Ruminococcus sp. HUN007: one gene and its partners. The protein of the gene in region 2 interacts with the protein of the main gene of each other region in a pairwise test. Links are inferred from orthologs where the notes say so. Each region holds a gene or a part of one and is shown on either strand. Other genes may lie near its edges. The genes, in order: CC97_RS15535, ftsZ and rlmN.

What was found.
Region 1: the proteins of ftsZ (region 2) and CC97_RS15535 interact in binary tests that used the Escherichia coli proteins (3 or more experiments, as listed by UniProt). The link is inferred for Ruminococcus sp. HUN007 from one-to-one orthologs.
Region 3: the proteins of ftsZ (region 2) and rlmN interact in binary tests that used the Escherichia coli proteins (3 or more experiments, as listed by UniProt). The link is inferred for Ruminococcus sp. HUN007 from one-to-one orthologs.

What each region holds. Positions count from the first base shown.
Region 1 is NZ_JOOA01000002.1:2,612,770-2,623,174, forward strand. What follows is about bases 2,179-5,042. They hold CC97_RS15535 (rod shape-determining protein), read right to left. Parts: upstream 4,189-5,042; coding sequence 3,169-4,188; downstream 2,179-3,168. Other genes in these bases: mreD (rod shape-determining protein MreD), read right to left, coding at 2,179-2,222; mreC (rod shape-determining protein MreC), read right to left, coding at 2,212-3,156; CC97_RS15540 (DUF4321 domain-containing protein), read right to left, coding at 4,283-4,546; CC97_RS15545 (U32 family peptidase), read right to left, coding at 4,635-5,042. In the rest of the region: CC97_RS15520 (penicillin-binding transpeptidase domain-containing protein), read right to left, coding at 1-1,657; more of mreD, read right to left, coding at 1,662-2,178; more of CC97_RS15545, read right to left, coding at 5,043-6,680; CC97_RS15550 (cell division protein ZapA), read right to left, coding at 6,693-7,034; CC97_RS19130 (hypothetical protein), read right to left, coding at 7,366-8,457; CC97_RS15560 (sigma-70 family RNA polymerase sigma factor), read left to right, coding at 9,044-9,505; CC97_RS15565 (hypothetical protein), read left to right, coding at 9,522-10,405. UniProt on the Escherichia coli protein: Forms membrane-associated dynamic filaments that are essential for cell shape determination. Acts by regulating cell wall synthesis and cell elongation, and thus cell shape.
Region 2 is NZ_JOOA01000002.1:1,250,224-1,260,662, reverse strand. Bases 1,450-4,347 are described here. They hold ftsZ (cell division protein FtsZ), read left to right. Parts: upstream 1,450-2,285; coding sequence 2,286-3,410; downstream 3,411-4,347. Other genes in these bases: CC97_RS09575 (hypothetical protein), read left to right, coding at 3,704-4,347; CC97_RS20150 (hypothetical protein), read left to right, coding at 1,853-2,050; CC97_RS20155 (hypothetical protein), read left to right, coding at 1,561-1,725; CC97_RS09585 (FtsQ-type POTRA domain-containing protein), read left to right, coding at 1,450-1,583. Outside these bases: murG (undecaprenyldiphospho-muramoylpentapeptide beta-N-acetylglucosaminyltransferase), read left to right, coding at 1-1,000; more of CC97_RS09585, read left to right, coding at 1,047-1,449; more of CC97_RS09575, read left to right, coding at 4,348-5,047; nrdD (anaerobic ribonucleoside-triphosphate reductase), read left to right, coding at 5,377-7,506; nrdG (anaerobic ribonucleoside-triphosphate reductase activating protein), read left to right, coding at 7,506-8,033; CC97_RS09560 (DUF5688 family protein), read right to left, coding at 8,170-9,180; CC97_RS09550 (PH domain-containing protein), read left to right, coding at 9,394-9,807; CC97_RS09545 (FkbM family methyltransferase), read left to right, coding at 9,957-10,439. UniProt on the Escherichia coli protein: Essential cell division protein that forms a contractile ring structure (Z ring) at the future cell division site. The regulation of the ring assembly controls the timing and the location of cell division.
Region 3 is NZ_JOOA01000002.1:1,448,388-1,458,780, reverse strand. The notes cover bases 2,835-5,686. They hold rlmN (23S rRNA (adenine(2503)-C(2))-methyltransferase RlmN), read left to right. Parts: upstream 2,835-3,654; coding sequence 3,655-4,719; downstream 4,720-5,686. Other genes in these bases: pknB (Stk1 family PASTA domain-containing Ser/Thr kinase), read left to right, coding at 5,596-5,686; CC97_RS10520 (Stp1/IreP family PP2C-type Ser/Thr phosphatase), read left to right, coding at 4,728-5,435; rsmB (16S rRNA (cytosine(967)-C(5))-methyltransferase RsmB), read left to right, coding at 2,835-3,652. Also shown: priA (primosomal protein N'), read left to right, coding at 1-933; def (peptide deformylase), read left to right, coding at 947-1,405; fmt (methionyl-tRNA formyltransferase), read left to right, coding at 1,408-2,346; more of rsmB, read left to right, coding at 2,348-2,834; more of pknB, read left to right, coding at 5,687-7,836; rsgA (ribosome small subunit-dependent GTPase A), read left to right, coding at 7,837-8,712; pknB (Stk1 family PASTA domain-containing Ser/Thr kinase), read left to right, coding at 8,743-10,393.

The DNA of each region.
Region 1 (10,405 bases), 1.4 Mb from region 2 along the record:
CATCCACCTTGTTTCCCTTGTAGTCATAGATGCTGTCCACAAGGTGCGGTTTGTAGCGTACGCCGCGGTTGGCGATAGTCGAAGCGGCCACGGCCATCTGAAGCGGAGTAACTCTTGTTTCCTCCTGACCGATAGCTGCCTGAAGAAGACCGCCTGAGTACCATTCAACGCCGAGCATTGCGCTTGTTTCCGGTCCGGCAATGTAGCCTTCGGAATCACCGCTTTCAAGGCCGAGATGTGTGCCGAGACCGTAAAGGTGAGCGTATTCGATTATCTTGTCGATACCGAGAAGACGTGAAAGCTCGTAGAAGTAAACGTTACACGATACTCTGATAGCTTCGCTTGCCGCGATGTCCTGATGCCAGCCGGTACATCTTACAACAGTTTCGTAGAACTGATAATCTGTATTACAGTAGAACGTGGTATTCGGAGTAACGACACCCTCGTTCAGACCTGCAGTGGCAGTTACCGTCTTGAATGTCGAACCCGGACGGTAGATACCGTCTGTTGCACGGTCCACAAGAGGAGTGCCTTCACGGTTAAGTACCTCAGAGTAGTTTTCAATGTAGTCGTCGAGCCTGTATGTAGGTGCTGTTGCAAGAGCAAGCACGTCATTGTCCTTTGCATCAAGAACGACTATTGCACCCTTGCTTATTCCGAAGCATTCCTCGTCGTTTTCGTTGAGCCATACCATGAAGTCTTCGAGTATTTTCTGAACGTCGCGCTGGAATCCTGAGTCGATGGTAAGATGCACGGTGTTTCCCGGAACGGCAGGTTCGGTAACTTCCGATGAGATCACACCGTTATTCTGCACGGTTATCTCACATGTTCCGTTTTTGCCGCGGAGCACATCTTCCATTCCTTTTTCTATGCCGCTTTTGCCCACATAGTCATTCATGAAATAACCCTTGTTTCTGAGCTCTTCATATTCCTCGGCGTAGATCGGTCCGACTGTTCCTATCTCATGAGGGATAACGTCAACAACAGGATTGGTTCTTATGGCATCTTCGAGTATTTCGACGCCCGGAATCTCCGGTCCCATTTCCTTTATCTTGGTTACGGCGCTTATGTCTATGTCTTCACAGAGCGTGAAGATGTTGCTGAGCGAAAAGTCGCGGCGCTTCATTTCGTACCGAAGTCCGGCGATTATTCTTTTTTCAGCGTCGGAATAGCTTTCGTCTATATCGTAGTCGACAATGAATTTGTCCATGCAGTTTTCAGCAGTCGCATAGACGTTTACTCCGAGTGAGGATTTGAGGTATGAGAGTTCATCTTCATCTTCGGTAGTGAATTCAAAAGGTGCTTCTGTAGTCATCGGAAGCGAATCGTAATATCTGTAGCCCTCACGGGTGAGAAAATCGGCGATTTTAAGTATGACTTCGTTCGCTTTGCGGTTGTCTTCAGGAAATGTTGATTTTTGAATAATTACATTGAAACCCAGCTTGTTTTCCACTATAGGAACGCCGCGTACATCCTTTATTTCACCGCGTGTTGCATGAAGTGTCTGTTCCTCGGTATAGACATTTGTCTTGTCTGTCATGCGTACTTCCTGATCAACGATCTGCAGCTTCATGAGCTTTATTCCGGCACCGGCAGATATTGTAAGAACTCCGCATATTATCAGTGCGGCTCTTATTTTTTCTGTGATAGCATTCATATGATCAGTCCTTTATCAGAGCCTGATTATCCTCCGGCTCATATCTCTTTCTCAGAGTAAGATGTTTTCTCAGCTTCCTTACGACAGGGTAGACAACTACCATTGATACCACTGTAAGTATAAATTCCGGAAGGATGTATTCGAGCAGAAGTATCAGTTCGTTGTCGTAACCCCAGATCATGTAGGAGAAGAAGTATTTTATTGAAAAATGGATCGCTGAGTAGAGGATCATTATCACTGAAAAATTGAGCAGAAGCTGCCTCAGCAGACGTGTGAAAAGCAGTGATGTGCAGACACATCCGAAAATCAGTATTATCGCGCCTGAACCTATAAGGTCACCCATTGCAAGATCGCTCAGAAATCCGCATACAAAGCCGATAACTGCGCTCACAAGAGCATCTTCGTCCATCGAGATACACAGCGCAAGCGGAATAAGTATGTTAGGCTTAATGTAACTGCCGGTGGTCATGAAAATGAAGGCAAACCAGATTATTACGGAAAATACCAGCCAGCGGACAACAGCATACCTGCGCTTTTTTCTGGAGGATATCATCCTAATTCCCATCTGATTCACCTTTTTTCTGAGGAACTGCTGCTTCCGTTACAGCTTCTCCGCCCTCTGTATTTTCTCCGGCATTTTTGTAGTCATCTTCTGATTCACCCTTGCCTTCAAAATCTGTTACGACCATAACGCTTGAAAGCTTTCTTACGTCAGCAAAAGGTATTACAGAGGCGTAGAATGATATACCGCTGTCCGCAGCATCTGTTTCCTTTACGGTGCCTACAAGGTATCCGGCAGGGAAAAGACCGCTTGTGCCGGTTGTGATTATTGTATCGCCGGCTTTGATCTTTGTGTCCTTCGGAAGATAGATTATCTGGCTGAGTCCGTCAACGGCATATTTTATGTTGCCTTCAAGTATGCCGGTGTCACCCTTGTTCTGTACCTTGATTCCCACGGAGAGCTCCGGTGAGAGAATAGTCTTTACTGTGCAGTATTTTTCTGATAATTCAGATACGGCACCGACAAGTCCTGCTGATGTGACTACAGGGTCGCCGACAGATATTCCGTCACGGCTGCCCTTGTCGATCATAAATGAACAGAACGGGTCGTTTGCGCTGTAGGAAAGTACACGGCACGGAGGAGAGAGCACATAGTCTGAGTGTCTCTCCTTTATGCCCATAAATTTTTTTAGTTCGTTGAGTTCTGCTCTGGTATTTTCATAGTCAACCAGTTCGTTTCTGAGACGGTTTATTTCATCCTGCAATTCAAGATTTTCCTCATAGTACTTCTTTGAACTGAAGATGTATGATACACCCTTGTCAAGTCCGTTGTATACTGCTGTTGAAGCGTAACGGAACGGCATGGCCAGCGTGTTTACAGCTTTTGAGCTTCCTACAGAATAGCCGGCCTGTGAAAGGGCATAAAGCATTATGCCTATTGCAAGTGCAATAATACACAAAATCAGTTTGAACTTAATGCTTCTGAAAAAATCACGCATTTTTTACTCCGATCAATAGTATTTTGGTCCGTATTCGCTGAGCGCGTCCTCATACTTCTGGTAGTTTTCAATAACTCTTCCTGTGCCCTCGGCAACACAGTCCAGCGGATATTCAGCGATGTAGACAGGCATGCCTGTTTCACTGTTTATAAGGGTATCAAGTCCCTTTAAGAGCGCGCCGCCCCCGCAGAGCGTTATGCCCTGTTCGATGATGTCAGCCGCAAGCTCCGGAGGTGTCTTTTCAAGTGTGACCTTAATAGCGTCTATTATCTTTGAAAGCGGATCCGAAAGTGCTTCTCTGATATCATCTGAGGTAACGGTTATATTTTCAGGGAGTCCGTTGATAAGGTTGCGTCCCCTGATTGTCATTTTTTCAACTGCATCACCGGCAAAAGCAGAACCGATGTTAAGCTTGATCTCCTCAGCTGTTCTTTCGCCTATGAGCATGTTGAATTTTCTTCTTATGTATCCGACGATGGCGTTGTCAAGTTCGTCACCGGCGATTCTTATGGAACGTGAAGTTACTATGCCGCCCATTGAGATAACTGCGACCTCACTCGTTCCGCCGCCGATGTCAACTATCATGTTGCCAACCGGATCTGACACCGGAAGACCGGCGCCGATAGCAGCGGCCATCGGTTCTTCTATTATGTAAACTTTTTTTGCACCTGCAAGTTCGGCAGCATCTTTTACTGCTCGTCTTTCGACCGGAGTTACACCGGACGGGATGCATATTGTAACTCTTGCTTTTGAAAACGGTTTTCCCCTGAGTGCTTTTTTTATAAACTGTGCAAGCATGGTGGTGGTAATGTCAAAGTCAGCTATTACACCGTTTTTCAGCGGCCTTACAGCGACGATGGAACCAGGCGTTTTACCTATTACCTCCTTGGCTTCCCTTCCTACATAGCTTGCGCTTTCATCTTTTGTATTTACGGCAACGACAGAAGGTTCACGTATGATTATGCCTTTGCCTTTAATGTATATAAGTGTATTGGCAGTGCCCAGATCTATACCAATGTCTTTTGTAAACATCTATCATTCTCCTCTTGAACTTAAGCAGATAAATCTTGTGTGTGGATATTTTTTGATTTTTTAAATAATATAGTGCTGTGACAACAGAGTGTGATCAGTCGATAAATTTTGAAAAAACTGCGTAGACTGCTACAGAACCTATGAGACATAAGATCTGAGCGATACTGATGTTGAATGTAAATCCTATTGAGAGGGTAATGATAATAAGGTTAAGGGTTATCGGAACATCATGTCCGAACCCGAATGATGCTGTGTAGGAGAGAATGCCGCTGCTTGTGTGTTCGCCGACATATGCGCCTACGATCAGGGCACTTACAATAAGAATGAGAAATACAAAACCTTTTTTTGTCATTTTCATTAACTCGTATATCCTTTCTGAAAATTTTCAGGAGATCCCTGCCGGACAGGGGAATGGCGGACCTTTCATTCTCCGGTCAGATCATCCTTTATTTTATTCCGCGGAAGTAAAGTCCTCTGGTGATACCCTGAGGGGCTGCCTGGGATCCTTCCGCGTAATCAGTAAATATCTTTTTTATTTCTTTTTCGCTTTCGTCAGTAAAGAAAAGTGTTATAAAGTCCAGTTTTTCATAAGCTTCAGGTTTGTCTGCAAGATATATTGCTTCTGAATTGAAAATCTCAGCATATCCTTCACTGCACATTACTCTGAAACGTCTTCCGGTACGGTCTGTTATTGAATGACGGCATCTGCCGCATCCTACAGAATTTCTGACCGGACAGTTAGCGGTGAGCATGAGCGGAACTTTTCCGTATGCGATAATGCCTGTTTCAGATGAACACGATATATTTCCGGCCTGAACTGATTTGAGTTCAAAGGAAAGTGTGATGTCTTTCAGTCCGTATCCGGCAAGTTCTTCGGCTGAAAACCGGTTGGTAACATTGAGACCAAAATCGCCGTGAAGGACGAAACCAAGCTCTCTGCCCGTTTTTAAATATGCAGCGTTTGAACACATGAGATGTCTGAATCCGTGATCCAGAATGTACTTCAGTTCTTTTTTCAGTTTCTCTTCGTCATAAATGAAGCGCGGCGGTTCTGCAATGATCTTTTCCTTTACAGTTCCGGGAATATCAGCGCTTATTATTTCTCTGAGAGGAAGTATGATATATTCTGCAGCTGTCAGATCATGAGATATCACTGCGGATGCTTTTTCAAGACGCACCCTTACGGCAGGCGGTGATGTGCACGGCTTTCTTTTTTCTTCCGCGTTTTTTCCGCTGCTCAGTGTGCTGTACGTCTGATAAGGCTTTCTTTCTTCGCGCATACTGTACAGTTTTTCAACTGCTTCACGTCTCAGCTGGTTGAGAGATGATGCCGGAACGGAAAGTCCTTCTCCGGCATTTATGCTGTTTCTGCCGCAGCTGTAGATGGTGTCGCCGAGCTTTGTAAGCTGTCTGCTTATATCTTCTGCGGTGACTGCTCTGTTTACGGCTGCTTCAGGTTCTGCACCTGTGACCGTACATGAAAAACCATCGCTGTCTGATGCGGTTATTGTTACCGGACTGTCCTTTCTGACAGTTACGTCAAAATCCAGAACGGATACTTTGCGTTCCTTTCTGTAAAGCTGACGCAGATCAGGCAGAACTTCCGAAGATGACATAACATCATCCCTGTCACGCATACCGAACATGTTTTTTCTGTTTCCGGTGAAGTAACCGTCTGTGAAACCGTTCCGTGAAAAAACAGCTTTCAGCATTTCGGTGTCCGGACTTCCGCCGTCGATCGCAGTTCTGTATGCGGTCACGGCAGCAGCAACATATTCAGGGCGTTTCATTCTGCCTTCTATCTTTAAGGAGGTCACACCGAGAGCTTTTATCTCGCCGATGTGTCCGATAAGAGAAAGATCCTTCAGTGAGAGGCAATGCTCGTCAGGATGTCCGACAGGTGAAAACGGAAGACGGCAGCTCTGTGCGCACAAGCCTCTGTTTGCGCTCCTTGAGCCTATCATCGCGGACATGTAGCACTGGCCTGAGACCGACATGCACAGAGCTCCGTGAACGAAGATCTCTGTTTCAAGTCCTGCCGATGTTATTTCGGATATCATCTGTCTGCTTGCTTCTCTTGATATGACTACTCTTGAAAATCCAAGGCCTTTTGCAAATTCCGCGCCTCCGGGTGTATGGACAGTCATCTGGGTGGATGCATGCAGTGGAATGTCAGGTACGGTGTTTCTGATGATATATGCTGCACCGGGATCCTGCACAATGAATGCATCAGGTGAAAACTCTGCGTATTTTCTGATCTCGCGGATGAAATCATCCGTCTGGCTGTCTGTAATAACTGTGTTTACAGCAATATGAAGCGCCGCGCCGTACCGGTGGCACAGACGGGCTGCTTCCTTTATTTCTGCAGTATCAAAGTTTGAGGCGTTCTGTCTTGCGGAAAAACTTTTTCCGCCGATGTATACGGCATCAGCACCGCAGCGAAGTGCGGCGACAAGTGATTCTGTATTTCCCGCCGGAGCAAGTAATTCCATAATTTCAAAACCTTATTTTCCGGATTTTTTCTCGAGTTCTGCTATCCTGTTTTTAAGCAGTTCAACTTCGCGCAGTGCACTGTCACGTTCAAGGCGTGCCCTTGACGCTTCATCTGCATAGTCCTTGAGCTGCAGGCGAAGATTGTCGTTGTCCTCGTTGCAGTGGTTCATTTCGTCGAGAGTTGAAAGTGCTATCATAACAGATGCGGAGTAGACCGACTGGTTTACATTTATGCCTACGAGTTCTGCAATATTCTTTTCAAGCTTTCTTGCAAGGTTGTAAACATAGGTTGGTTCCTCATCGGTGCGGATAGTATACTCTCTGCCGCATATTACTACCTTTACTCTGTTCATCTGGCATATTTCCTTTCTGATAAAATGTAAAAAAATATGAAGGCCAAAAAAGCCTACATAATTATTATAATATATTTTTCCGGAGTTGCATAGACCCTTAGTGAAATTTTTTTGCTAATTTTTATGCCTTTGGATTGGGCATTTTTATGCATAAATATACAGATAAAAAAAGAAACCACAGTGCAGCAGAGAAAGAAAATGCACTGTGGTTTACGGTTATTATATTTTATGCTTTAACACGGTCAAATTATACACACTTTTATTTAAATAATATCCCATCCGGGATACCGGAATGCAATGTCCGAATTCCATTGCATGAGAAACAGATGAATTATTCTTCTGTTATAACTGCTGCTGTTTCAGTTTCTGCAGAAACTGTCTTTGCAAGTAAGCCCTTGATTGTAACAAGGTCATTTGCATCGATAACGCCGTCAGCAAGAACGTCCTTTACAAGAGCCTTGATCTGTGGCTTTTCCATGTTTCTGATAAGCGGAACAGCGATAGATGTGATGTCAACGATCTCTTCGTCGCTGAGGTCTTCAGTAGCTGCTGTTACCTGGTCAACTGCAAGGTCAATAAGATCGTCGATCTTGTGGCAGTGAGCGAGCTTGTCAGGCTTTGGAGGTTCAGGCTTTTCACCGTCTTCGAGTACCGGAGGTACAGGAGGTACAGGCTTGTTAGCTTCACGTTCTGCCTTTTCAGCTTCGCGCTTAGCGTCTTCTTCAGCCTTCTTGGCTTCTCTTTCAGCTCTCTTTTCAGCTTCCTTAGCTTCTCTTTCAGCCTTCTTGGCTTCTCTTTCAGCTCTCTTTTCAGCTTCCTTAGCTTCTCTTTCAGCCTTCTTAGCTTCACGTTCAGCCTTCAGTTCAGCTTCCTTGGCTTCTCTTTCAGCCTTCTTAGCTTCTCTTTCAGCTTTCTTTTCTTCTTCAGTCTTAGCATCTTCTGCTGCCTTCTTAGCTTCACGTTCAGCCTTGAGTTCAGCTTCCTTAGCTTCTCTTTCAGCCTTTTCAGCTTCGCGCTTAGCCTTCAGTTCAGCTTCCTTGGCTTCTCTTTCAGCCTTCTTTTCAGCTTCCTTAGCTTCACGCTCTGCCTTTTCAGCTTCGTGCTTAGCCTTGAGTTCAGCTTCCTTAGCTTCTCTTTCAGCCTTCTTCTCAGCTTCCTTAGCTTCACGTTCAGCCTTTTCAGCTTCACGCTTTGCATCGTCTTCAGCCTTCTTAGCTTCTCTTTCAGCCTTTCTTGCTGCTTCTTCTTCCTCGTCAACTACAGGAGGCTTCGGAGCTTCAGGAGCTTCAGGTGCCTCAGGAGCAACGATTACAGGAGTTTCAGCTGCAGCTTCTTCAGTTTCAGCTGCTGATACGAATGTTGCTGCGCTTGTTGCGAGCATTGAGATTGCTGAGATACCAGCGATGATCTTATTGATTTTCATAGTAATTCCTGTTCCGTGAAATAAGCGGAACAGACCTCCCTTCAGAATAGATCTCAGGAAACGCTGATTTAAAGATCAGCGTCCTTATAAACGTGTTTTGGTTTTGTAAGTGTAAAAAGAAATTTTTTTGAGTAAAAATGACTGGCACAAACCAGATACTATAGATTCAAAACTGCAGTTTTTGTTTTCTATGTTAATTAGATGCACGGGTTTTAAAAAAGGTTCCCGGAAAAAAATTTTTTTTAAGAAAACGCTGATTTATTCATAAATCAGCGTGGGGTTCGGGGCGAAGCCCCGTAATCTCCCCGCCCCAGCAATCCGGCGAAGCCGGATTGCTGGCTTAATCAGTGTTTTCTTAAATTTATTTTTTCATTCAGAAAAGCGATACACTATATTAATATAAATTTCAGCAGACTGAATTTTCCCCGCTTTATATGTATGAAAAATTTCTGCATACAAATTTTCTGCATACGGGAACCTTTCACTGTTTCCGTGCATCTAATTAGTGATGTATTGACAGACCCTTATTTCGAATGTACAATATACATTATACATATCGTATTATGACCAGAGGGGATACTATTATATGAATTCAAAGGAACAGTTTGGTCAGCTGGTTATGAAATATAAAGAATCGCTTTTCTTTACGGCAAAGTCAATACTGCGGAATGACACTGATGCGGAGGATGCCGTATGCAGTGCGATAATGAAAGCTTTTGAAAATTTCAGTCAGCTGCGTGAACAACAGTATTTCAAATCATGGATAACGCGTATAGTTATCAATGAAGCATATGCAATATGCAGAAAAAACAAGAATCTTCAGTCCATGGAAGAAATGACTACGGAACCGGCGTACAGTGACTATCATGACGAAATGTGGGAGATAGTCAATACTCTTGACGAAGAGTTCAGAACAGTTATAATAATGTTCTACTATAACGATATTCCGATAAATGAGATCGCTGAATATCTTGACATAGCCCCCGGAACTGTAAAGTCAAGACTTAACCGCGGACGAAAAAAACTTAAGGAACTGATTACATTATAGAAAGGTGTGAATTGTTATGAGCAAAGATATGCTGAAAGAAAGTATTAAAAATAAAAAGAATCTTATTCCTGACGACTATGACAGCAGGCTCAGAACGCTTCTGGCTTCTCTTCCGGATGAACCACCTGTATCAGATCCGGAAAACGCTGAAGTTATTACTGAAATAATCAAACGTCCGGCACGTTTCAATATACGTCCTCTTATATCTGCTGCTGCAGTTTTCGTTCTTGTTTTCGCAGGACTTTATTCTGCAAGAAGCGGTATACAGAACGTCTTTGACGGAAGACACGATGAACAGCGCTCATACGTAACGACAGCAGCTTCACAGACGACGGCTGCAGAAACTACAGTAACAGATACAACTGAAGAACCTGAGGTGACTTCAGTTACAGGCATTTCATCCGAAACTGAAGCTCCTGCCGAAACAGCAGGAAACACTGTAACTGAAAAGAATAATGACGGCAGACAGACGCCTTCTGAAGAAAGCGCTCCTGTTCCTGTGAACTCACCGGCAGTACCGGAATCACGCGGAGCACAGGAAGGACCTGCTGTACCTCCGTCAGCAGGAGCAGATACCCCTGCGGCAGAACCGAAACATCCTGACAAGCCTTCCGAACCGGCTGTACCGTCACATCCAGCCGATCCGACCCACCCGGCCGAACCGTCACTTCCTGCCGAACCGACTCATCCTGCAGATCCTGCACATCCTGCAGCACCTTCTCATCCTGCTGAACCGGTTCAGCCGACAGAAGAACCTGAAAAGCATGAACCACCTTTCGCACCGTCTCACCCTGTTCATCCGGGACATGATGATGATGACGACGATGATGATATGAAGAAGAAAGCTGAGGAAAAAATAAAAGAAGCCGAAGAAAGAATGAAGGAAAACCAGGAGAGGAT
Region 2 (10,439 bases):
GGAGGCAAGACTCATACCTGAAGCTGGTTATGATTTTGCTCCTATCAAAGTAAGGGGATTCCAGAGAAAGATCTCGCTTGAAAATATCAGAAGAAATGCCGAGGCAGCTGCATATCTTGTTACAGCAATGCCGAGGGCTAAACAGATAATAAAGGAATTCCGTCCGGATGTTGTCATAGGAACGGGCGGATATGTAAGCGGTCCTGTAGTCCATCAGGCGGCAAAGCTCGGAATACCGACAGTTATCCATGAGCAGAATGCATACCCGGGAGTGACCACAAGGATACTTACCAAAAAAGTTGACAAAGTCATGCTTACTGTAAAGGAAGCTCTGGATTATCTGGGAACAGATATTGACTATACGGTTACCGGACTTCCGGTCCGTGCTGAACTGTTCGACAAGACGAAGGAAGAGGCAAGAAAGGAACTCGGTTTTGACGACAGTTTTACAGTTCTTTCCTTCGGAGGCAGTCTCGGTGCCGGATGTATCAACGAAACTATGGCTGAGGTCATAAAGTACACAAGGGCAAATGATCTTAAGATAAACCACATTCACGGTTACGGCGGAATGGGAAAGGATACATTTCCTGCAGCAATGAAAAAATACGGTGTTCCGATGAAGTCTGACAGGACGAGGATCACTGAATACATAAACGATATGGATACCTGTATGGCAGCTGCAGATCTTGTTGTCTGCCGTTCGGGTGCAACGACACTCGCAGAACTGGAAGCCATGGGAAAGCCGGCTATTCTTATACCATCGCCTATAGTTGCCGGAAACCATCAGTTCCATAATGCCAATGTTCTCGGCAAAGCCGGTGCTGCAGTCGTTATTGAGCAGAAAAATGTCAGATGCGATGAAGTTATAAAAATAATTGAAGATCTTTACAACGATCCGGCGCGTGTAAGAGAAATGTCAGAATGCTCACGCGGACTCTGGATCGACGATACATCAGAAAAGATCTGGCAGACTATAGACAGTGTTGTAAAGAAATCATGATCCGGGGAATGCTGTTCAGCTTTTCCCTGACTGAAAGGTCTGAAAAATGCAGGACGTAAAAAAAGTAAATCTGGAAACCAATAATCATTTTAAACGTGACAGACGAAGAAGAAACAATATGACCGGATACTATATTCTGGTCATAGTGCTTTCACTGATGATAGCTGCGGTACTGTCAGTTACATTTGCCTTTAACGTTCATAACATCACTATAAATGTAAGCGGCTCCGGAACAATGATATATTCTGAAGAAGATATAATGAAAAGCTCCGGACTTACCGGCGGTGAAAACCTGGTCCGCATGGACACGGAAAAGATCAGAGAAAAAATGCTCGGCGATCTCCTGTGCATCGACGATGTGAAAATAAAGAAGAATTTTCCGAATACAGTTGAAATAGAAGTTGTTCCGAGTGTGCCTGCAGCATACGTTGAATGCAGGGGCGGCTACATGACAGTCAGTGAAAACTGGAGAATAATCGGTCATTCTGAAGAAACTGAAGATGAAAATCTTATAGTCGTGAAAGGTTTTGATCCGGAAAAAAAACACCGAAAAGACCTTCATGAAGTCAAAGGACAAGGATAAGGACGAAGCTTTAAAGACCATTCTTGATGAAATCAGTTCGCAGGGAATAAAGAATATTGTCGGTATCGATCTGAGTGACAAGTATGATATTGTTCTTAATTACGACAACAGGATAAAAATAAAAATCGAAAAAACCTGTTGACGTTGAGTACAAGCTTCAGTACGCCTACAAGATCGTCACAGAAGAAATCAGGGAAAACAAGAGCGGTTATCTGATATACAGAAACTCTCTCGGATATTCATATGTTTCCGACGAAGAGTACAGGAGAGTGAACGGAAGCATAAATTCCATGATCCCGAAAAGGCCGGAACTTCCGGGTACGGAAGCAGCCGGAGATCCTGACGGTAACGGTGTGATCCCGGATGAGGCGGAAGCGGACGAAGCTTCTGAGGAGGAAGATGAAGAAGTAACTTCAGTTCCTGAAGATGTTCCTCCTGTCGATGCGGAACCGCAGGCCGGATGGTGATCTATGTTTTTTTTAAATATTACTTGAAATCATAATGAAAATATGATAAACTAATAGTACATGTTTATCAGGGGTTATTATAACTTGGAAATTTAAACTGAATTTTAATTGGGTGCTTAAACCCGGTACGCATTTGACGCATGTATTTTACAGATGCGTAAAGCGATAAAAATCATTATTACAGTTAAAGCACACTCTGGTGTTTACTGTGATATCATTCGAGAGGAGTATTATAATGGCAGGTTTTGTTTTTGAAAGCGATGCTTACGATCCGGAAGTGAACATAAAGGTTATAGGCGTTGGCGGCGGCGGCGGAAACGCACTCAACTGTATGGCTGATTCAGGTATTTCAGACATTGAGTACATTGCAGTCAATACAGATGCAGCAGCGCTCAGAAACTCAAAGGCAACTTCAAAGATCCAGATCGGTTCAAAGCTTACACGCGGCAGAGGTGCAGGTAACAAGCCTGAAGTCGGTGAAAGATCGGCTGAGGAAAACAAGGAAGAGATCGCATCAGCACTTAAAGATGCTGACATGATATTCATAACAGCCGGAATGGGCGGCGGTACAGGTACAGGTGCTGCTCCGGTAGTTGCACAGATCGCTAAGGAAATGGACATACTCACTGTTGCTGTTGTAACAAAGCCTTTCCTTTTTGAAAGAGAACAGAAAATGCTCCAGGCAGAAAGAGGCATTGCCGAGCTCAGAAAATATGTTGATTCTCTTATTGTTATCCCTAACGAAAAGCTTCTCTGCGGCCTCGACAAACCGCTTACAATGAAGGAATCATTCTCACTTGCAGATGACATATTAAAGACAGGTGTAAGAAGTATTTCAGACCTCATCACAGATGACGGATTCATCAACCTTGACTTTGCTGACGTTTCAACGATCATGAAGGGTGCAGGCTATGCTCACATGGCTATCGGCCACGGTGAAGGCAAGGACAAGGCAACAGATGCTGCAAAGGCAGTTATCTCAAGCCCGCTTCTTGAAACATCAATTTCAGGCGCTAACAGACTTCTCATCAACATCGTAATGTCAGAAGATGTTCTTGCAGAAGACGTTGATACAGCTACAAAGATGATCACAGATACTGCAGCTGATGATGTTGAATTCATTTTTGGTACAGCATTCAAGGAAGACATGCAGGACGAAATGACCATCACAGTAATTGCTGCAGGATTCGGTGAACCAAAGAGCGTTATAAACGCAAGAGCTGACAAGCCGGTACAGGCAGCACCGGTCGCTGAGGAAGTTCCTCCTGTTATTCCGCAGCCAGTCAAGCCGGCTCCGAAGGCTTCTTCAGATGAAGATGACCTTGATGCTATCTTTAAGATACTTGACAATAAAAAATAATCATTACTGATATCATTACTCCGACGCACGATTGTATAATCGTGCGTTTTGCATTATTTGGAAAGTGTTTTTTGTGTAAAATAAACTATAATGATTAATAAAGCTTGGGAATAATTAGTAGTTGTAAAATCACCGTATTATATGGTATAATATAAATACCAGAATCAGATTTTAAAACAGACACTGACAGTAAATTGATATGTCCCGGATGTATCATAAAAACTTATCAGTAAATTAAGAATTGTGTGTTCAGATAACTATCTGGTATGTCTTATTTCAGGAGGAAAAGAATTATGGACGAAAAGAACGAATTAGGGATTTTAAGAGAAACGAGCGGTCTTCAGAAGGGTTATGTAAAAGACGACGTTGATAAATATACAAACCAGCTTACAGCAGAAATAAAAGGACTTAACGAAAAGGTAAAGACTCTTGAGTCACAGCTTGAAGAGGCTAACGATAAATTAAGAGATGCTGAAGAAGCACTTTCCGCAGCCAAGAGCAGCGGCGGTTCATCATCAGGAAGCGGCCGTGAAGCCGAACTTGAAGCTGAAGTAAAAACACTTACCAACAAGCTCAATTCAACAACAATCACACTTAGAAAACTCGAAGAAGCTCTTCAGTCAGAAAAGAAAGCACGTCAGAGTGAAAAGATGCTTTACGATGCTGAAAGAGGTTCCGAAGGACGTCCTGCGATCAGTGCCGATGCAGTTAAGGCAGCTGTTTCTGACAACAGCGCTGAAGTTGCTGAACTCAATACAAAGCTTTCAGAAAAGGATAAAGAGATCGAAGAACTCAAGGAAAGCCTTGCAAAGAAAGAAAAGGAGATCGCAGATCTTGATGACAAGCTCAAGAATGCAAAATCAGCTCCTGCAGCAGAACCTGAGTTCAAGAGCTCATTTGATATCGGAAATGTATTCATTGAAGCTCAGAACACTGCAAAGAAGATCACAGTAGAAGCTCAGACAGCTGCTGACAAGCTCGCTGAAGAAGCAAGAGAAACAGCTGACAAGACAATAAAGGAAGCCAAGGAAAAGGCTGAAGCTGCTGAAAAGGAAGCTAAGGAAAAGAGCGAAAAAATGATCGCTGACGCAGACAAAAAAGCTAAGGAACTCGTTGAGAAAGCTGAAAAGGATGCTGAAGAGATCGGCGTAAATGCAAGCAGTAAGGCTTCAGGACTTGACAAGATCTCTGAAGAGATCAGATCTTCATTCAAGAATGATCTTGACAAGCTCAAGGAAAACCTTAAAAACATTACAGATGCTATCAGCAAGGCTGAAGAGAACCTCAGCAAGACAGTCGGCGAGGCTGACAAAAAAATCACTGATTACAGCAAGACAATGTTTGACAAGAAGTCACTTGACGAGTATATCAAGAGCAATCCTGCTCCGAAGATCATAGTAAGGGAACAGAGCGGTAACGGCAAGTCTCAGGAAAAGCCGGCAACCGGCGGCAACAACTGGGCTATGGATGACCTTGAGGCTCTTACAAAACAGGTAGAGTCAGCCAACAGCGGCAAGAAGGAAAACAACGGCCAGAAGAATGAATCAGGAAACGGATCTTCACTCGGAAGCAATGCTGAAAAGTGGAAGAGCGATCTTGCAGCACTTGCAAAGGCTGCCGAAGTAGAAGGAATCTGATCATCTTTTAAGGGATTGTAATGAATGCAATTTTCTTATAAGTGTTCAATATAATTCCACGTCATAATCACTAAAAAAGACATTAAAATTTTATATTTCCAAAAAATCATAGCCTGTCAGAATGACAGGCTATGATTTTTATGTGTATAGGGTTCTGCCTTCTATTTTCTTCCGACCAAAAGTGACATATACTGCATTCAAATGGAACATAATGGCCTTGACAAAACTCTTAAGATATTGTATGATAGTAATCGCATGGTCAAGGCGTACACTATATCTTGTACCCACTGACCAATTACGACACTATATATTGAGGAGCAGTGCAGTTTATGAAGGTTCAGAAAAGAGACGGAAGAGTTACTGACTACGACCAGGGCAAGATCGTAAGGGCGATTAAAAAAGCAAATGCTGAAGTTCCTGAGCGTGAAAAGATCGGCAGCAATTCCATCGAAGACATTGTAAAGTACATTGAAAAGTTTGCAGAAAAAACTATTCTGAACGTTGAGAACATTCAGGATATGATCGAGTGCGAACTTGTACGTCAGGGAAAGTACACTCTTGCAAAAAAATATATCATATACCGTTACCAGAGAGCTCTTCTGAGAAAAGCCAATACAACTGATGAGTCTATCCTCAAGCTTATCAAGAACGAAAACAAGGAGCTTGCAGAGGAAAACTCCAACAAGAATACTATTCTTGCTTCCACACAGCGTGACTATATCGCCGGTGAAGTTTCACGCGATCTCACCAGAAGAATGCTTCTTCCGGAAAGCGTTTCCATGGCACATGACCAGGGCATCCTCCATTTCCATGATGCCGACTACTTCATTCAGCCGATTTTCAACTGCTGTCTTATTAACATCGGCGACATGCTCGACAACGGCACAGTCATGAACGGAAAGATGATCGAATCACCGAAGAGCTTTCAGGTTGCCTGTACAGTAATGACACAGATCATTTCCGCTGTTGCAAGTAACCAGTACGGCGGTCAGTCCGTTGACATGATCCATCTCGGAAAATACCTCAGAAAGAGCAGAGACAAATATCTCCGTGACATGCTGAATGAATTTAAGGACACTCTCGATGAGGAAACCATAAAGAAAGTCGTTGACTTAAGACTCCGCGACGAACTCAAGTCCGGTGTTCAGACTATCCAGTACCAGATCAACACTCTCATGACTACAAACGGACAGGCTCCGTTTGTAACACTTTTCCTTCACGTTGACGAGAACGATGAATACGCAGATGAAAATGCAATGATCATCGAGGAGATCCTCCGCCAGAGATACGAGGGCATCAAGAATGAAGCGGGCGTAAATGCTACACCTGCATTCCCGAAACTTATCTACGTTCTCGACGAGAACAACTGCTTCAAGGGCGGAAAGTATGATTATCTCACTGAACTCGCTGTAAAATGTTCAGCAAAGAGAATGTACCCTGACTACATTTCAGCAAAGAAGATGCGTGAAAACTATCAGGGCAACGTATTCAGCTGCATGGGATGCCGCAGCTTCCTTTCACCGTGGAAGGATGAAAACGGAAACTACAAGTTCGAGGGACGCTTCAACCAGGGTGTTGTAAGTATCAACCTTCCGCAGATCGGTATCGTTTCAGGCGGTAACGAAGAAGAATTCTGGAAGATCTTCGACGAAAGACTTGAACTCTGCTATGAAGCACTCATGTGCAGACACAAGGCACTTGAAGGTACACTTTCAGACGTAAGCCCTATCCACTGGCAGTACGGCGCTATCGCAAGACTGAAGAAGGGCGAAAAGATCGACAAGCTTCTTCACGGCGGCTACTCAACGATGTCACTCGGATACATCGGACTTTATGAGCTTACTAAGTTAATGAAGGGTGTAAGCCACACTGATCCTGCCGGCACGGAATTCGCTCTCCGTGTAATGCACCACATGAAGGAAACAACAGACCGCTGGAAGGAAAAGACCGGCATCGGCTTTGCTCTCTACGGCACACCGGCTGAAAGCCTGTGCTACCGTTTTGCCAAGATCGACAGACAGCGTTTCGGTGTAATAAAGGACGTTACCGACAAGGGCTACTACACAAACTCATATCACGTTGATGTTCGTGAAAAGATAGATGCCTTTGACAAATTCACATTTGAGAGTCAGTTCCAGAACATATCCACAGGCGGATGTATCTCATATGTTGAAATACCGAACATAACAGGAAACCTTGATGCTCTCAGGGATCTTGTTAAGTTTATCTACGACAACATCCAGTACGCTGAGTTCAATACCAAGTCAGATTTCTGCCACGTTTGCGGATATGACGGTGAGATCATCGTAAACGATGAGAACCAGTGGGAATGTCCTCAGTGTCACAACAAGGATCACGCACTGATGACAGTTACAAGAAGAACCTGCGGATATCTTGGTGAAAACTTCTGGAACCAGGGCAAGACAAAAGAGATCAAGGAAAGAGTGCTGCATCTGTAATGAATTACGCGATGCTGAAGAAAAGGGACGTTGCCGACGGCATCGGCGTCCGCGTATCACTTTTCGTGAGCGGATGTACCCATCACTGTAAAGGCTGCTTCAATGAAGAGACCTGGGACTTTAACTTCGGTTCACCTTTTGATGAAGCCGTCGAAAGAGAGATAACCGAAGCACTTGCCCCTGATTACATAAGAGGGCTTACAGTCCTCGGCGGTGAGCCTATGGAAAAAGTCAATCAGAGAGCGCTTCTCCCTTTTATAAAAAAGGTCAGAGAGACTTATCCTGAAAAGGACATCTGGTTTTACTCAGGCTATACCTTTGACACGGAACTCACAGGTGAGGGCAGGGCAGTATGCGAAGTTACCGCAGAGCTGCTTTCGTACATCGACGTCCTTGTGGACGGTGAGTTCATCGAGGAACAGAAAAACCTGAGACTGCGGTTCCGCGGTTCGGAAAACCAGAGAATAATCGATGTAAAAGCTTCGCTTTCATCGGGAAAAACAGTTCTTTATGAACTTCCGGAATAAAAAACAAGCCTGCGTACAGTATATGCTGCGCAGGCTTTTTCTTGTCACAGTGAAAAAAATATTGTCGAACAAACTAAAAGTCAAAATTCACGTAAAATAAGGGGAACACTGATCAGGTCATGATCCCGCAGGCTTATCAGACGACCGCTGCAAATGATCCGGATTTTCTGTCAAAGAAAAATACACTGTCAGAAAGAGTATCCTCCGGACCGAAGATCCTGTTTGTCTCAGTTACATTGCGTTTTATGCTTGCAGGATCTATTGAGCCCTTTTTGTGGATCATCGCTTCATGTATGCTGGTAAATGCAACATAGAAGCTGTCATCAAACATTTCCGCCAGTTTTTCCTTCACACCCGGATAGAACATTGCAATTGCTCCGTTGGTCTTTCTGCTTGTGGTGACAAGTGCCGTATTGTCCGGCTTTAGCCTGCGGGTTTTAAAGTCCTTTGACATGAAAGCGCTTTCCGGTTCCGGAGTGCGTTCAATGTCGAAAATGTTTGTGTACAGTCTCGGCAAAGCATAGCTGCTTGTGTTTTTCATTGTGATCTTCAGAAGCTCATCGAAGTCGATACCCCACTCCTCGAAAACGATATACGGAACTTTTATGGTGTTGAGAATACCGTTTTCACTGTCGTCAAGAACGATCGCATACAGGACAAGGGCAATGTCCTCGAATGTCCTGTAGACGCAGCCTTCAAGTTTCGTTCTGTTGCTTTTAAGGTTCAGAGGACGTATTATAAGTCTGTCCTTTATCTTTTCGTAGGAAAAGAGCGAGTCGGTAATACTGCCGGCAGAACTTTTTATGTACTGTGCGTATCGTATGTTCTCGGCGGCGATGCTGATGACCGCGTCCCAGCCTTTTTCCTCGTATACTTTTCTGAGGGATGCCACCTTCAGAATGATCGCACCGGTTCCGTTCCGGTCTTCACTTCCCAGGTCGAATACTGCAAAGTCTCCGAGCAGTGTTTCGTATTCGATACGGAAGTATTTCATGTTGGTTTCCCTGATAAACTGACGGGTTTTTGTGTCATCCGGTGCCGCCTTTTCACCTTTGCGGTGCATGGTGAGCACAGCGTGTGTTTCTCTGATCTCCTTTGATTCTCTCAGGTTTTCCTCAAGAGTACTTGTAAATATGTTACAGTTCATTCTAAAATCTCCTTGTAAATTACTGATTGATATGGGTTTGCAAATCCAGTAAATCCATAATAACACATAAAACAAATTTTGTCAACCATTTTCTGAAAAATAATTTCATAAAATCCCTTGCAAAAATAGCCTTGTAAATATTTCTTGTTGACAATGGGACTCTTAAACTCTATAATTATAAATAGAATCAACAGTAAAACAGGGGGAGCAAAAATGAGTAAAAAACACATTGATTTTATCTGGACAGACAAGAAAAGAACATTTCTCGGACTTCCGATATCATTTACAAGATATTTTCTTACAGACAAGAAGATAATATGCCGTACAGGTTTTTTCAATATAGCTGAAGATGAAATCAACATCTACAAGATAACTGATAAAAAGCTTACGCTTTCTTTAGGCGAAAGGTTATTCGGCTGCGGTACAATCACTGTTTTCTCACGTGATACCGATACTCCGAAAATGGAGATAAAGCACATCAAAAAGCCGTATGAAGTATCTGAGATGATTGATAAGGAGATCGACGAGGAACGTGACAAGTACGGTATCCGCGGCAGAGATATGATCCCGGGCCACTACTGTGACCACGGCGACGGTGATTTGGATCACGACGGTCTGAACGACTGAGACGAAAAGAGTAACTGATTTATGTAACCAGAGGGTGATAGAATTATCGCCCTTTTTTTTCGCGTTGAAAAAGAGCAGATCCGTTCAGGAACATTCCGGAGAGGAATAGTTTCCGGAACGGAAAAGCAGCAATGGAAAGAGGATAATATATGCTTTCATTTATTACAGAAAAGAGATCCTGCTGGCAGGCACTGAAAGAGGAAACAAGACCGCTGTATATCTACGGCATGGGAAACGGTGCGGAAAAGATAATGGCAGTGTTTGCGGAATACGGGATAGAGGTAAAGGGATTCTTTGCAAGCGATGAATTTGTAAGAGGCCATTCCTTTATGGGCTATAAGGTAAAAAAATATTCTGAGGTGTGTGCGGAAGAAGATGACTTCGTCATAGTGCTTGCCTTCGCAGCCGGATATGATTCGCTTATTGAAAAAATAGAAGGCATGGCTGAGGAGCACACGCTCTATGCTCCTGACGTGCCGATAGAAGGCGGCGGACTGTTTACTTACGAATACTGTCTTGAACATGCTGATGAGCTTGAAAGGGTATATGAGGCCCTTGCGGATGACCTTTCACGCAAAGTGTTTGCCGACGTGATAAATTTCAGAATAAGCGGAAAGACAGAGTACCTTAAG
Region 3 (10,393 bases), 200 kb from region 2 along the record:
AACCGCAGGGGCTATCATACTGTAATATCATGCGCCGGATGCAGCAGACCGCTTTACTGTCCGAACTGCAGCATACCGTATACTTACCATAAAGCGAATGATTCGCTGGTATGTCATTACTGCGGCAGTATTGCAGAGCTTCCGGAAAAATGTCCGGAATGCGGCGGTACGGTGTTCAGACAGATAGGATTCGGCACTCAGAAGATGGAAGAACAGCTTGAAGCTCTTTTTCCTGGGGCACGTATCCTGCGTATGGATGCAGACACCACATTTTCACGCTATGCATACGAAAAAAACTTTAAGGATTTTGCTGAGAAAAAGTATGACATAATGGTAGGTACCCAAATGATAGGCAAGGGACTCGACTTCCCTGACGTTACCCTTGTCGGAGTTGTCTCTGCGGACAAGTCACTTTTTTCAGGTGACTTCAGAAGCTACGAAAGAACATTTTCGCTGATCACGCAGGTGGCAGGACGCAGCGGACGCGGCGGAAAAAAAGGAAGGGCCTATCTTCAGACCTTTATGCCTGATCATTATGTTCTTGGTCTTGCTGCCGCACAGAATTACACTGGTTTCTACGAGGAAGAGATAGCATTAAGAAAAACACTTATCTTTCCTCCGGTGTGTGACATCTGCGTTATCGGTATTTCGTCTGTGTCAGATGCAGCTGCAGCCGCGGCCGCAGCAGTCACACTTAAGATAATAAAGGATATAATCGCTGAGGAAAAAATAAAATTTCCTCTCAGGGTCCTGGGACCTGTTCAGTCAGGCATTGCAAAACTGAACGGAAAGTTCCGGTACCGTCTGATCATTAAATGCAAAAACAACAAGGAAACAAGAAGCTTTATTCGCAGGATACTTCTGAAAACTGCAGAATACCGCGAATATTCGAACGTTAATATTTATGCTGACATGAACGGCGACATAGTTTAAAAGGTGGTAGAACATGGCATTAAGAAACATTGTTACAAAGGAAAATGATATACTTTATAAAAAATGCAGAACAGTTGAAAAGTTCGATGAACGCCTCTGGACACTGCTTGACGATATGAAAGAAACCCTTTACAAAGCACAGGGCTACGGTCTTGCAGCTCCTCAGGTGGGAATTCTCAGAAGAATCGCTGTTATCGATGTCGGCGAAGGTCTCATAGAACTTATCAATCCTGAAATACTTGATCCTGAGGGAGAACAGCGCGACGTTGAAGGCTGCCTTTCCTGCCCGGATGTATGGGGATATGTAAAAAGGCCGTACAGCTGCACACTCAGGGCACAGGACAGAAACGGCAACTACTACGAAAAGAGACTTGAAGGCATTTTCTGCAGATGTGCATGCCACGAGACAGATCATCTTGACGGAAAATTATTCATTGACCTTGTTGACGAGTTTGTTGAACCGGAGGAATAAGTTTGAATATAGTTTTTATGGGTACGCCTGATTTTGCAGTTCCTTCGCTGAAGGCTCTTGTAAATGCAGGTGAAAATGTTACAGCTGTTTTCACACAGCCTGACAAACCGAAGGGCCGCGGCTATAAAATGATCCCTACGCCGGTCAAGGAAGCAGCTCTTGAAATGAACATTCCTGTTTATCAGCCGCTTTCACTCAGAAAGGGTGAAGATGCAGAAACTGCGCTGAACATACTGAAGGAAAACGCTCCTGACCTTATAGTTGTAGTAGCGTACGGCCAGATACTTCCGGAGGCGATACTTACACTTCCGAAACACGGATGTATCAATGTTCACGGTTCTCTGCTGCCGGAATACAGAGGTGCTGCTCCGATGCAGTGGTGTCTCCTGAACGGCGAAAAGAAGACAGGTGTTACCACGATGATGATGGACAGGGGACTTGACACCGGAGACATGCTCATAAAGTCTGAAATACCGGTAGGCGAAAACGAGACATTCGCTGAACTTCACGACAGACTTGCCGTATGCGGTGCTGAAACACTTATAGAAACCATCACGTCACTTAAAAACGGCACTCTTGAACGTACGCCTCAGGACGACAGTCTTTCGACATACTCACCTATGATAACCAAAAACATGTCGCTTATTGATTTTAAAGAGCCGGCATGTAAAATACACAATACGGTAAGGGCGATAACCGGATATGCTTTTCTTGAAGGAAAGAGAATAAAGTTCTTCCGTTCAGTGCTTACCGGAAAAAAATCAGACTGTGAACCGGGTACTGTTACCGGGACTTCTTCTGAATTCCTTGTGGTCTGCGGAGACGGCGGGGTAATAGAATTTACAGAAGTACAGCCTGAAGGAAGCAAAAGAATGAAGGCTGCTGATTATCTCAGAGGCAGCAAGCTTCAGGCAGGAATAAAATTCACTACCGGAGAATAGTATGGTAAACTGCAGAAAAGAAACGGTAAAACTTCTTTCAAAGACTTTCAGTGAAGACAGTTACTCAAACATTCTGCTTGACAGTGTGCTCTCGTCCGGCGAGATGACGCTTCAGGAGAGAAAATTCATAACTACACTTTATTACGGTGTCCTTGAAAGAAAAATTACTCTTGATCACATAATATCGTGCTTCAGCACCAGAAGGCCGGAAAGGCTTGATCCTACTGTTCTGAATATACTCAGGACGGGGATATACCAGATCAGATATATGGACAGTGTGCCGGACAATGCAGCTGTTAATGAATCGGTGAAACTTACAAGAGGTTTCCGTATTTCCAGCGCATCCGGATTTGTCAATGCGGTGCTGAGAAACTACCTCAGGGATCCGTCTGCTGTGAAGGAACCCGGGGATGAACTTGAGGCGCTTTCAGTACGTTACTCTGTATCGCCGGATATAATCTCGGCGGTGATCTCAGGTTACGGAAGAGAGTTTACCGAATCGTTTCTTGAACGTCTTACCGGAAAACCTCCTGTTTACATACGTCTTAACAGTACGGTCGCGGATGAAAAGATGCTGAGGGAAGCGATGTCGAAAACAGATCCTGTAAAGTCAGATATTCTGCCTGACTGCTACAGTGTCGGAGCGGGCGTGCTCACGCATACACCCGCATTCAGAAAAGGCTATTTTCATGTTCAGGATATTTCATCACAGCTTGCCTGTGCGGCGCTCGCACCTGAACCCGGAGACAAGGTCCTTGATCTCTGTTCCGCACCGGGAGGCAAGTCTTTTACCATGGCTGAAATGATGCACGGTGGGGGAAAGGTGATCGCATTTGATCTGTACAGCCACCGCGTACGTCTCATTGAAGACGGTGCCGAAAGGCTTCACCTCGGAAATATATCAGCTTTCACTCATGACGCACTGGAATATGATCCTTCACTTGAGGGGGCGGACAAGGTGCTGTGTGATGTACCGTGCTCCGGATTCGGAGTTATGGGAAAAAAGCCTGAAATAAGATACAAGCTTACCTGTGATCTTGAGGAACTTTATGATATTCAGTACAGGATCCTCTGCAACGGTGCAGCTTATCTCAGAAAAGGCGGTGAGCTCGTGTATTCCACATGTACGCTCAACCGGAATGAAAATGACGGTATAATTGACCGTTTCCTTCGCGAGCATGAAGACTACGAGGGCGTGAGCTTCCTTGAAGATGCCGGCGAACCGTTCGGCGGGTACAAGGCTGTTCTTGGTGCTTCAGGTCCTGACAGCGATGGTTTCTTTATTTCAAAGATAAGAAGGAAATGATCATGGCAGAGAAAAAAGACATACTTTCCATGAGCCTTGCAGAGCTGACAGAGACAGTCACCGGTGAACTGGGTGAGAAAAAATTCAGGGCCGGACAGATCTATGAATGGCTGCACATAAAAAAAGCGGTCAGTTTTGATGAAATGACTAACTTATCAGCCAGTTTAAGACTAAAACTAAATGATACGTTTTGTATAAAACGCCTAAATATCGTCCGAAAGCTTGAATCAGCTATAGATAATACTGTAAAATATCTTTATGGACTTAACGACGGCAATATTGTCGAGTCTGTAGTGATGGAGTACAGCTTCGGACTATCCCTATGTGTATCCACGCAGATAGGCTGTAAAATGGGCTGCGATTTCTGTGCTTCAGCCATAGCCGGGTTTGTAAGAAACCTTACGGCTTCCGAAATACTTCTCCAGAAGTACGAAGCCGAACGTGATCTCGGAAAAAAGATATCACGTGTTGTGCTTATGGGAATAGGAGAACCGCTTGATAATTATGACAATGTTCTGCGGTTCATCAGACTTGTTACAGCACCGGAGTCCGACGGGATCAGCATGAGACATGTTACCCTGTCGACCTGCGGAATAGTTCCGCGGATACGTGACCTTGCCGGTGAGGATCTTTCAATAAATCTTGCTGTGTCGCTTCACAGTCCTGACGATGTTTCACGAAGCAGAATAATGCCTGTGAACAGAAAGTATGATCTGGCTTCGCTCATGTCAGCGTGCAGATACTATACGGAAAAGACAGGACGAAGGATAACCTTCGAATATGCTGTCATTGAAAATGTCAACTCTTCATCCGCTGATGCAAAGAAGCTTGCTTCACTTTTCAGCGGAATGATAAGTCATATAAATCTTATCGGAGTAAACAATGTTAAGGAAAGGGACTATTCCTCTTCCTTATCACATGTTGAAAAGTTCAGGAACGAGCTGGTAAAGCTCGGAGTCAACGCAACTGTGCGCCGTAAGCTCGGCACAGATATCGAGGCGGCATGCGGTCAGCTCAGACGTGAATATGAAAGGTCAAGGGGTGAGATGATTGAAAATAGCCAGTGAATCGGATATTGGCTTATGCAGAAATGAAAAATCAGGATATGGTCGTCTGTGAAATATTCGACGATGCGGCCCTGATAATAGTCTGCGACGGTATGGGCGGGGAAAACCACGGAAAATACGCCAGTACCATTGCGTCAGAGGTGGTAAGAAGCAAGTTTATTGCCGGATATGACCGGTCATTTGCGTCCAAAACCCTGAAAAATCTGCTGGTCTCAACAGTTACAGTGGCTAATTCAGTAATATTCAATACATCCCACGCAGAGCCTGAAAAATCAGGAATGGGGTCAACATGCGTTGCTGCATTTATAGATGCAAAATCCGACACGGTACACATTGTAAATGTCGGCGACAGCAGAGCGTATCTCTGCAGAGGCGATACTCTGGAGCAGATAACCAGGGATCACTCATTTGTACAGCTCCTTAAGGATCAGGGAAAGATCACTGAGGAGGAAACGGTCAACCACCCCAAGAAGAATATGCTCATAAGGGCAGTCGGGGTAGACAGGGAGATCGAAGTTGATTATTTTGAAACAGAGCTTCAGGGAGCAAAGCTGCTCATATGTACTGACGGCCTGCACGGCTGCTGTACTGACGAGGAGATAAAAAATGTGCTTTCCGGCTGTGACATAGAAGAAGCAGCAAAGAAGCTTGTGGATATGGCTCTTGAAAAAGGAGGTCCGGATAACATAACGCTTGCCGTGGCTGAAAACAGCTGAAGCGAATATGATTAGACGGAAATCCTGCGTAAACGCTGATTATGTTAATGTGCGGGCGGCATCCTGAAAACTCCTAATGCCTTCACATAAAAATCCGGTCCGTGCAGGATCACGGAATCAGTCAGTGTTTTCCAGAAATATGATCAGGAGTGTTTGATACATGGATAAATATATTGGAAAAAAGCTCGACGGACGTTTTGAGATTCAGAAACTTATAGGATCCGGCGGCATGGCCAACGTTTACAGAGCCAGGGACAGACTCGACGATAACGGGACCATTGTTGCAGTAAAGATCCTGAAAAGAGAGTATGCTGAAAATGAGGAGTTCCTCAGACGTTTCAGGAATGAATCGCTTGCAATTGCCCAGCTGTTTCATCCGAACATAGTGAAAATAATAGATGTCGGATTCAGAAACAATTCGGATACCCAGTACATCGCCATGGAATACATAGAGGGAATAACTCTGAAAAAATACATGGAGATCGAAAAGGTGCTCGACTGGCAGACTGCTTCATATTTCATGCTGCAGATCCTCAGAGCGATCGGACATGCACATTCAAAGGGGATTTTCCACAGGGACATAAAGCCCCAGAATATAATGGTGCTTGAAGACGCCAACATAAAAGTCATGGACTTCGGAATTGCAAAATTTGCAAAGGATGAAGGACTCACAACTACAGCGCAGGCTATCGGTTCCGTGCATTACATAAGCCCTGAACAGGCGCGCGGAGGCGAGACAGACGAGCGGAGTGACATTTACTCGGCTGGTGTGGTATTCTATGAAATGCTGACCGGCATCAAGCCGTTTGACAATGAAAACCCGATATCTGTTGCGCTCATGCATATGCAGGCCAAGGCAAAGCGCCCTTCGGATGTTAATCCGAAAGTTCCTGAAGGGCTTGAGAATATTATAATGAAAGCGATCGAAAAGGATCCGGACAGGCGTTACGCCAGTGCCGAGGAAATGATCGCAGATATTGAAAAGTTTAAACTGAATCCGGGCCGAGGTTCAGGATACAGTAAAGAGGAGAAAGGTAATATTATGGAAAAAGATAAGCAGACAAACGATATTAATTCAACAAGGTCGTTCAAGTCTCTTGAATCTGACAAAAGTTCTGACAGTCTCTACAGTGACGCACCGGCTGAAATGCCTTACAGCTATTCCGATACACCTGTAGTGGAGGAGGAATATGTTGAAAAGAGATCACTTTTCATACCGATGCTTTCAGGTATTGTCATAGTTGTAATAATAATTGCGACGATCTTCCTTGCTGGTCTCCTGCTCAATTACTTCGGCGGCGAATCAGATTTCAAGGAATTTACAGTAAACAACTTCGTTGGTCAGGAATACGAAAATGCCAAGAAGCTTTACAGCAAATATCTTGTTTTTGAAGTAAAGGATACAGTTTACTCACAGATGCCTGTCAATACGATCCTTGAACAGGATCTTGAGCCGAATTCAGTTGTAAAGCCGGGTCACAAGATTCACGTAGTTCTCAGCAAGGGACCTAAGATGATCGATGTACCTGCTCTCGACAACGGATTTACAGAATCACAGGCGAAGGCAATTCTTGAAGAAAAGAAATTCTCATCACAGGTAAAACTCGTATACAGTGATACAGTTCAGGAAGGCTATGTTATCAAGACCGAACCTGCAGCAAACACAGCATGCAAGGAAGGATCAACAGTTCTTATCTACATCAGCCGAGGAAAGATGACCACACAGGTAAAGCTTCCTGATATCAACGGTAAAAAGGAAGCTGAAGCAAAGAAGATGCTCGAGGACCTTGACCTTGTAGTTAAGACAGCAACAAGAAACTCAGAAATGCCTGAAGGTACAGTAGTAGGTATGGACTTCTCACCAAATACTGTAGTTGAAACAGGCACTCAGATAACAGTTTTCGTAAGTACAGGTCTTCCTGCAGTTTCAACTCAGGAGATCACGATCAACTTCCCTCAGGATGCATACGGTACATTCGCATTCAAGGTATTCGTTGACGGTACACTCAACAGCGAACACAGGGACGTTGATGCCAAGTACACTTCAAGCAAGAACATTGCGATCAGTGCTTCAGGCGCAAAGAAGGAGATCACAATTTATCTTGTAAACCAGGGCAACAACAAGGAATTTGAAATAGGAAGATACCAGTTCTCATTTGACGAGTCAAGAACAAGACAGACTATTTCGGAAGATATCAACAAGGCATTCAAGGAAGTAGACGGTATCAAGGCAAATCAGCAGAAGGAATCACCATCACCTTCTCCTTCACCATCACCGTCACCATCACCGTCACCTTCTCCTTCACCATCACCGTCAGCTGCTCCGGAGGATTCAGAACCGGAAAATCAGGAACCATCTGACGGCAGCGAAGAAGATGCCGGCAATGACGGAGAACAGTAAATGTCATCAGATAAAACAGGACTGATAATCAGGTCCATCGGGGGACTCTATACCGTAGAGTCTCCTGATGGCATTTATGAATGTGTTCCGCGCGGAATATTCAGGAAAGAAGGCCGCAGCCCGTGTGTGGGCGACAGGGTAACTTTTTCAGATGAAAAAGTCATTACTGATATACTGCCGCGCAGAAATCACATTATAAGACCGCCGCTGGCCAATATGGATCAGCTCATTTTTGTAGTGAGCGTATGTGAGCCGGCACCGAATCTTTTACTTCTTGATAAATTTATTGCCATTGCGGAGTATAAGAATATAAAGCCTGTTGTGGTAATAACCAAAGTAGATCTTGATAGATCTGACAATATCTTTTCTGTCTATACCAGAGTCGGAATTGATGTCGTTGTCATAGACTATTCCGATCCGGATACAGTACAGAGACTGAAATCGATGCTTGCCGGAAAAATAAGTGCGTTTACAGGTAACAGCGGAGTTGGAAAATCAACTCTCCTGAATGCCATAGACAGTACACTTGAAATAAAGACCGGTGAGATAAGCAAAAAACTCGGACGAGGCAGACACACCACCAGAGATTCGCAGCTGTACAGGCTGGAGAGCGGTGGTTACATTGCTGACACTCCGGGATTTTCGACTTTTGAGACAAACAAGTATGAAATAATAAAAAAGGAGGAGCTCAGTTCATGTTTTACTGAGTTTTCCGACTTTTCAGGGAACTGTCGCTTCAGTGACTGCTCACACACCTGTGAAAAGGGGTGCGCTGTTATACAGGCAGTGAAAGACGGTCTGATACCTGAAAGCAGGCATGAGAGTTATTGTCAGATGTATGAAGAGGCTAAGGCTATTAAGGATTGGGAACTTTAGCTTTCATAGAAGAAGGAGAAAATAAGCTTTATGGATAAGAATATCGGGGTTATTCTCGACGGCAGATACGAAGTTAAAAAACGTATCGGTGTCGGCGGAATGGCTGATGTGTACAGAGCGTTTGACCGGCTGGAAAACCGGGATGTTGCTGTAAAGATCCTTAAAAATGAATATACAAAAAACGATGAGTTCCTGCAGCGTTTCAAGAATGAATCCAAGGCTGTTTCAATGCTTTCTCATCCGAACATCGTAAAGGTGCTTGATGTTGGATTCAATGACGAGATGCGTTTCATCGTTATGGAATATATTGACGGCATAACTCTGAAGGAATATATGGAGTCCCAGCAGAAACTGGACTGGAAGGAAGCATCACACTTTATTATCCAGATACTCCGTGCCCTCGGACATGCTCATGACAGGGGAATAATACACAGGGACATCAAGCCTCAGAATATTATGATGTTTGAGGACGGAACGATAAAAGTCATGGACTTCGGCATTGCCAAGTTCACTTATGAAATAGGCATAACTGCAACAGCACAGACTATCGGTTCAGTCCACTATATTAGTCCGGAACAGGCAGGCGGCAAGCAGACCGACGGAGCAAGTGATATTTACTCGGCAGGTATAATACTTTATGAAATGCTTACCGGTATCAAGCCGTTCGATACGGATAATCCGCTGACAGTTGCACTCATGCAGATGAATGATGATCCGAAGATGCCGCGCAGCATCAATCCGGACATAAGCATAGGACAGCAGGAAGTAATACTGAAAGCGATGGAAAAGGATCCTGCTGAGAGATACCACAATGCCCGCGAGATGATAAGGGACATTGAACTTCTGCGAAGTGATCCTGATCATGTTTTCGGCTATGTATACAAGGGCGCACCGGAAAAACATTTTGAGGAATCCGAAGAAGAGAAAAAGGACACTGAAGATGTGCAGAATACTTCCGGGGAAAAAGCGGAAGAGGAAACGGATCCGATGGACTATGATCCTGAAGAGGCAACGCCGAACTATTACATTGACAGGAAATATGAAAGCGAATCAAGAAGAAAACGTATTGCCAGACGCAGGGCTGAACCAGTAAACGAGGAGCCGCCTGAGTATGAAACTCCGGGAAGCGGTATCGGCATGAAACTTGCAACAATTGCAACTGTTCTCGGAATGGTACTCGGAGTAGCTTGTATAGCCGGCTTTATTTCCGGCATTCTCGGCAAAAAGGAAGATGACAAGTTCATCATGCCGGAACTGGTACAGAAGAACTACAGCGAGATGGTGAAAAGGTATTCCGGAGATCTTGAAATAACGATCAAGGGAGAACCTCAGCTTTCGCAGTACGAAGCGGATACCATTATCGAACAGAGCATCGAGCAGGGAGCACAGGTCGATAAAGGCGCGAAGGTCTATGTCGGTATAGCAAACGGCAGAAATATCGTTCCCGAAGTAAACGGCCTTGACGCAACTGAAGCGTGCGAAAAGATCAACAATGCCGGATTCAAGGTAATACTGAAACCTATTTTCAATGACAAGGTCGACTATGACAAGGTAATACGTATTTCGCCTGAATCAGGCACTAACATGGAAGTAACCAAGGATGTAACGCTTTATGTAAGCAAGGGAGCACAGGATGATTCCCAGATAGTTCCGAATGTTGTCGGAAAGAAGAAAGATGAAG